Regions from separate parts of the Amorphus orientalis genome, predicted to be linked through region 2. Evidence: predicted binding sites of a transcription regulator. Region 2 holds the regulator's gene; each other region holds the start of a gene.
What was found. Region 2 encodes HrcA, which represses chaperone genes, less so after heat shock. Its sites were predicted from a motif close to GTTAGCACTCNCNNNNNGNGAGTGCTAAC; they were not measured.
Positions count from the first base shown of each region.

Region 1: J2S73_RS08535 (co-chaperone GroES) is a predicted target of HrcA. The motif match lies at 1,378-1,406, and genes of this name have one in related genera.
Region 3: groES (co-chaperone GroES) is a predicted target of HrcA. The motif match lies at 1,438-1,466, and genes of this name have one in related genera.

Region 1 is NZ_JAUSUL010000002.1:154,673-156,937, forward strand. Features, by position in the region: gene groL (chaperonin GroEL) at 1-920, opposite strand, end outside; gene J2S73_RS08535 (co-chaperone GroES) at 977-1,264, opposite strand; gene wrbA (NAD(P)H:quinone oxidoreductase) at 1,608-2,207, shown strand; gene J2S73_RS08545 (DMT family transporter) at 2,211-2,265, opposite strand, start outside.
Region 2 is NZ_JAUSUL010000001.1:161,974-164,238, forward strand. Features, by position in the region: gene J2S73_RS00730 (pyridoxal phosphate-dependent aminotransferase) at 1-73, opposite strand, end outside; gene J2S73_RS00735 (hypothetical protein) at 230-541, opposite strand; gene hrcA (heat-inducible transcriptional repressor HrcA) at 713-1,795, opposite strand; gene rph (ribonuclease PH) at 2,078-2,265, shown strand, end outside.
Region 3 is NZ_JAUSUL010000005.1:176,616-178,880, reverse strand. Features, by position in the region: gene groL (chaperonin GroEL) at 1-939, opposite strand, end outside; gene groES (co-chaperone GroES) at 980-1,294, opposite strand; gene J2S73_RS19585 (usg protein) at 1,631-1,900, shown strand; gene J2S73_RS19580 (PH domain-containing protein) at 2,087-2,265, shown strand, end outside.

The sequences.
Region 1 (2,265 bases), on a different contig from region 2:
ATGCCCACGTCTTCCGACACGACCGTACCACCGGTCAGGATCGCGATGTCCTGCAGCATGGCCTTGCGGCGGTCGCCGAAGCCCGGGGCCTTCACGGCCGCGACCTTGAGGCCGCCACGGAGCTTGTTGACGACGAGCGTGGCAAGCGCCTCGCCCTCGACGTCCTCGGCGATGATCAGCAGCGGGCGCGAAGACTGCACGACGGCTTCCAGCACCGGCAGCATGGCCTGCAGGTTGGACAGCTTCTTCTCGAAGATCAGGATGTACGGATCGTCGAGATCGGCAATCATCTTCTCCGAATTCGTCACGAAGTACGGGGAGATGTAGCCGCGGTCGAACTGCATGCCCTCGACGACCTCGAGCTCGGTCTCGAGCGACTTGGCTTCCTCGACGGTGATCACGCCCTCGTTGCCGACCTTCTGCATGGCCGAGGCGATCATCTCGCCGATTTCCTTCTCGCCGTTGGCGGAAATCGTGCCGACCTGGGCAACCTCGTTGGAGGTGTCGATGGAGCGCGAGCGGGCTTCCAGATCCTTGACGGCCTCGGCAACGGCCAGATCGACGCCGCGCTTCAGGTCCATCGGGTTCATGCCGGCGGCAACCGCCTTGGCGCCCTCGCGGACGATCGACTGGGCGAGCACGGTGGCGGTGGTGGTGCCGTCGCCGGCCAGATCGTTGGTCTTCGAGGCGACCTCGCGGACCATCTGGGCGCCCATGTTCTCGAACTTGTCCTCAAGCTCGATTTCCTTGGCGACCGAAACGCCGTCCTTGGTGATACGCGGCGCGCCGAACGACTTCTCGATGACGACGTTGCGGCCCTTCGGACCGAGCGTCACCTTCACCGCGTTCGCCAGCGTGTCGACGCCCTTCAGCATCTTGTCGCGCGCGTCGAGCGCGAATTTCACTTCTTTCGCTGCCATGGTCGTGTGTCCTTTCGGTTTATTCGGTCAGATTTGGCGTGTCTCGGTACGCCGGATCAGGCCAGAACGCCCATGATGTCGGACTCCTTCATGATGAGGAGATCCTCGCCGTCGATCTTGACCTCGGTGCCCGACCACTTGCCGAACAGCACCTTGTCGCCGGACTTCACGTCCGGGGCGATGATCTCGCCCTTGGAGTCACGGCCACCCGGGCCCACGGCGACGACTTCGCCCTGCTGGGGCTTTTCCTGGGCGGTGTCGGGAATGATGATCCCGCCGGCGGTTTTGGTGTCGGATTCGATACGGCGAACGACCACGCGGTCGTGAAGCGGACGGAAATTCATCGCTTGCTTCCCTCTTGAGCTCAGTGAACGGCCGAACGTCCGTTCGGGAGGATCGGGGCGAACCGTCGAACCGCGAGGTGCAGCTGAGCTTCAATTCGCGGTCGCCGACGGTCGCTAGCACTCTCGTCAGGTGAGTGCCAGCTGCCGTGCCTGAGGTAGGCGGGGCCGCAATGGGTGTCAAGTCGCCGATAGGGAGGGATGGCGTCAAAATGCGGAGGGAAGTTGAGGAATCCGCAACGGTGTGTTCACCAGCGAGTGCTCGCCTTCGCGAAACGGCACGGCCATTTATCCGTTATCGCAACGGTTTGAGCAGAAGCTTGATCCCCAACCTGGAGAGCGAAAAATGGCGAAAGTGCTGGTCCTTTACTATTCCAGTTACGGTCATGTCGAGACCATGGCCAAGGCCGTCGCAGATGGAGCCCGTTCGGCTGGCGCCGACGTGGACATCAAGCGTGTGCCTGAATTGGTGCCTGACGAGGTCGCGCGCAACTCCGGATACAAGATGGATCAGGAAGGCCCGATCGCGACTGTCGACGAACTTCCTGACTATGATGCGATCATCATCGGTACGCCCACCCGCTTCGGAATCATGGCGGCCCAGATGAAGAACTTCCTTGATCAGGCCGGTGGGCTCTGGTTTGGCGACAAGCTCGTCGGCAAAGTCGGCTCCGTGTTCACGTCCACCGCGACCCAGCACGGCGGCCAGGAGACCACGATCATTTCCACCCAGACCCTGCTTCTGCATCTCGGCCTGGTCATCGTCGGGCTTCCGTACTCTTTCAAAGGGCAGATGGGTCTTGAGGAGATCAAGGGAAACAGTCCGTACGGAGCCAGCACCATCGCCGACGCCGACGGGTCGCGTCAGCCGAGCGAGGTCGAGCTGGAAGGCGCCCGCTATCAGGGCCGCCACGTTGCCGAGATCGCGGCCAAGCTCGCCGCGTGATGCCTATCCGCTCCCGCCCGGTTCGCCCGGGCGGGGCGCCCGCGCGGTCGCGCGCCCG
Region 2 (2,265 bases):
CGGCGGCCTTGTTGGTCACGGCGATGGTTGCAGACGGCTTCACGCGACCGAGAGAGTCGGCGAGGAGGGCCATTTCGTCACCTCAAGCTCACGAATTGAGAAAAGCCGGCACAGCCGGGCCGGCCAAACCAGTGTCTTTCATTCCGGAAGCCGCGCGCGGAACAAGCCTCCCACGGCTCCCGAAGCATTACCCGTCGAGGCGGTGACCCTTACCGGCGCACCGAATCGCTCAGAACGGGATACCCGGTCCGATCGCGCCGTTCCACCCGTCGACCGGGCCGTGCGGCTGATCGTAGGTGTAGCCGTTCACCGGCTCATCGAGGTTCGGCGTCTTCAGCTTCCCGCTGTTGATGTCCGGGCTGATCGGAAGGCCGGAATTCGTCGTCATGTAGACGCCCGGGAGATTGCGACCGTACGGACCGGGATAGCCGTAGCCGCCATCGGGAGTCACGGTGATCTCCGGCGTCGACTGGGCGAGCCCTGGCGCGATCGGAGCGACCGTCATCAGGACCAGCGCGGCGGCAGCCATGCTCCTCGTCATATCGTGTCTCCCTCTGGACCGGGCCCCCGGCAACCCAGAGGGTCACGGGGTCTTCACGCTACACTTTCGACAACCTTATAGACCGGGACAGGGGTCGAACGCACCACCGCCCGCCATCGTTTCAGCAAATTTGCCGAGGGTGTCGCTCGGAAGCCGCAATTCCGCCCGAAATCAGCGGACCAGCTTGCCGACCAGTCGAGCGGTGTAGTCCACCATCGGGATGACCCGGCCGTAGTTCAGCCGGGTCGGGCCGATCACCCCGAGCGCACCGACGATCCGGTTGGATTCGTCCCGGTAGGGCGACACGACGAGAGACGATCCGGACAGCGAGAACAGCTTGTTCTCCGAGCCGATGAAGATGCGGACGCCTTCGCCCTCGTCGGCAAGGCTGAGGAGCTGCAGCAGCTCGTTCTTGCTTTCCAGGTCCTCGAACAGGCGGCGGATCCGCTCCAGATCCTCCTGGGCGGTGACGTCCTCCAGAAGGTTGGCCCGGCCGTGGACGATCAGCGTGCCGCCGGCGGTCTCGTCGGATCCGGCCCAGCTCGCGATGCCGGTCTGGACCAGCCGCTGGGTCAACTCGTCCAGTTCCGCCTGCTGCTGATCCTTGAGGACCTTCAGCGACCCGATCGCCTCGGTCAGCGTCTTGCCGCGGATATGGGCGTTCAGATAGTTCGACGCCTCCGTCAGCGCGGACGGGGGCAGGCCGGCCGGAAGATCGACGATCCGGTTCTCCACGGAGCCGTTGTCGCCGACCAGGACGACAAGCGCGGCCTGGGCGTCGAGCCGGACGAACTCCACGTGCTTCACCCGGAGATCCGCCTTGCCGACGGCCACGACGCCGGCGCCGCGCGACAGACCCGACAGGAGCTGGCTGGCGTCGTGCAGGAGGCCTTCGACGCCTCGATCGTGATCCCCGCTGCGCACGTGGGCATCGATCCCGGCGCGCTCCTGATCTGACAGGTCGCCGACCTCCAGCAGCGCGTCCACGAAAAAGCGAAGGCCGATCTCGGTCGGCAGGCGGCCGGCGCTCGTGTGCGGCGCGTAAATGAGCCCGAGGGATTCCAGATCGGCCATGACGTTGCGCACGGACGCCGGCGACAGCGCCGTGGCGAGCCGCTTGGAGATGTTGCGCGACCCGATCGGCTCTCCGGTCTCCAGATAGGATTCGACGATCTGCTTGAAGATGTCTCGGGAGCGCGCGTCGAGATCGACGAGGTGCGAACGCGGAGGATCGAAAAAGCGGTCTGTTGACACAGCGTCCTACTCTGCATCCGGGGCCAGCGGCCCTGTCGGGACAAACACCTGCGATTAGGCCAACACCCAATATAATGATTGCACGGGCGGGGGCGACACCCCTCGCGCACTGCTGTCGGCTTTACGCACGGCGCTGTTGACGGTTACTAGGGTCGTGCCCGCTGTCGGGCATCGCGGAGCGGCACACCGGGCGCGCCGTCCGAACCCCGTCGATCCGGCCTTGTGCCGAGCGATGGCGGCGTCCGCTTCATCAGCCCGGAAGATCACAAGGAGACCCGCCGCATGCGTCCATCGCACCGAGCCCCCGACGAGCTCAGGTCCGTGTCCCTGGAACGCGGAGCCTCGAAGTATGCCGAGGGGTCGTGCGCCGTCCGCTTCGGGTCGACCCATGTGCTGTGCACGGCGAGCCTGGAGGAGCGCGTGCCCGGCTGGCTTCGCGGCAGCGGCGAGGGCTGGGTGACGGCCGAGTA
Region 3 (2,265 bases), on a different contig from region 2:
GGTGACGTTCTCGAGCTTGATGCCCACGTCCTCGGAGACCACGGTGCCGCCGGTCAGGACGGCGATGTCCTGCAGCATGGCCTTGCGGCGATCACCGAAGCCCGGCGCCTTCACGGCCGCGACCTTCAGGCCGCCACGGAGCTTGTTGACCACGAGCGTGGCAAGCGCCTCGCCCTCGACGTCCTCGGCGATGATCAGCAGCGGACGGCCGGACTGCACCACGGCTTCCAGCACCGGCAGGATCGCCTGCAGGTTGGAGAGCTTCTTCTCGTGGATGAGGATGTACGGATCCTCAAGCTCGACCCGCATCTTCTCGGCGTCGGTGACGAAGTAGGGGGAGAGATAGCCGCGGTCGAACTGCATGCCCTCGACGACCTCGAGCTCGGTCTCGAGCGACTTGGCTTCCTCGACGGTGATCACGCCCTCGTTGCCGACCTTCTCCATGGCTTCCGCCAGGAACTGTCCGACCTCGGTGTCGCCGTTGGCGGAGATGGTGCCGACCTGGGCGATCTCGGAGTTGGAGGAGATGTCCTTGGCCCGGGCCTTCAGGTCGGCGACGATCGCCTCGACGGCGGTGTCGATGCCGCGCTTCAGGTCCATCGGGTTCATGCCGGCGGTGACCGCCTTGGCGCCCTCGCGGACGATCGCCTGGGCGAGCACGGTGGCGGTGGTGGTGCCGTCGCCGGCCAGATCGTTGGTCTTCGAGGCGACCTCGCGGACCATCTGGGCGCCCATGTTCTCGAACTTGTCCTCAAGCTCGATTTCCTTGGCGACCGTCACGCCGTCCTTGGTGATGCGGGGCGCACCGAACGACTTTTCGATGACGACGTTGCGGCCCTTCGGACCGAGCGTCACCTTCACCGCATTCGCCAGCGTGTCGACGCCCTTCAGCATCTTGTCGCGGGCGGAGGTGGAAAACTTAACTTCCTTGGCAGCCATAGTTTTTGTTCTCCGTTGAGAGACTGCGTGGATCCGGCGCTTATGCAGCGGCCTTGGCAGCGGCGGCGCCTTCGATGACGCCCATGATGTCGGACTCCTTCATGATCAGGAGATCCTCGCCGTCGATCTTGACCTCGGTGCCCGACCACTTGCCGAACAGGATGCGGTCGCCGGCCTTGACGTCGAGGGCGACGATCTCGCCGGCCTCGTTACGGGCGCCCGGACCCACGGCGACGACTTCGCCTTCCTGGGGCTTTTCCTTGGCAGTGTCGGGGATGATGATGCCGCCGGCGGTCTTGGTGTCGGACTCGATGCGGCGCACGACCACACGGTCGTGAAGCGGCCGGAACGTCATGCTCTGTTCCTCCTAATGAACCAGATGCGATTTTCGCAAGGTGAGTTCCTCCTCACGGCCGGCCCGTCCTGATGCGGCACGGGGGCCGTGCGGCGGTGAAATGGGATGTCCCATCACCGGTATCAAGGTACCTGCCACACTTTTTTGGCACTCGCCAGAAGAAAGTGCTAACAGCCGCGCGCGCCAACGGTTGCCGCGCCTGCCAGCTGCTGGCAGCAGCCACGGAGGAGTGTTGCTAACTATCTGATTTCAATGAAGTATAATCGAAAGCCGGCTTGCCTTTGCCGCGGTTGCAATGCACCATTTCAGGGTCATCGACAAGAGCAGAGGGACCCGATGATCGATTCCAGCTTCGACCGCCAGCTCGACGGATACGGTCTGACCACCGCCAAGATCCTCTACCGGATGCCGGATCACCCCACGCTGCTGCAGACCTATCTGTGGCAGGAGTACGATCTCGCGCCGCAGTTTCCGGAGCTCACCCGCTTCCTTGAGTTCTGGCGCCGTGAGCTCGACGGTCCGCTCCATTCCGTCGAGGTGGCCTATCGGCGGCTCGTCGGCGACCGGGAATGGCGCCAGGTCGACGCGATGGCGCTGCTGCACTGAGGCGCTCATCGGAATAGCTGTACGGAGCCGCCGAGCGCCACCGGGCATGCGTCATGACGCGCGTTGACGCCCAACGTCCGGCGGGCGGATGACGCGGATCTGCCTGTCGCGCTCGCGCCCCAAAGCGAACGCATCCTCGCGCCGTGCGTTGTCCTGCAACATGCCGCGCGAGGAGTCCCGTCCGCCATGCCTGTCCGCTATCAAGCCCACCCCTCGATGTTCAAAAGCCGGCCGCTCACGTTCATCCTGTGCGTGATCCTGATCCCGCTCGGGATCGGCATCGTGGCGCTGGTCGTCTGGTGGCTGATCCATCGTACGACGACGGTCACCGTCGATGGCGACCGGGTGGCGCTCGACCGGGGGAT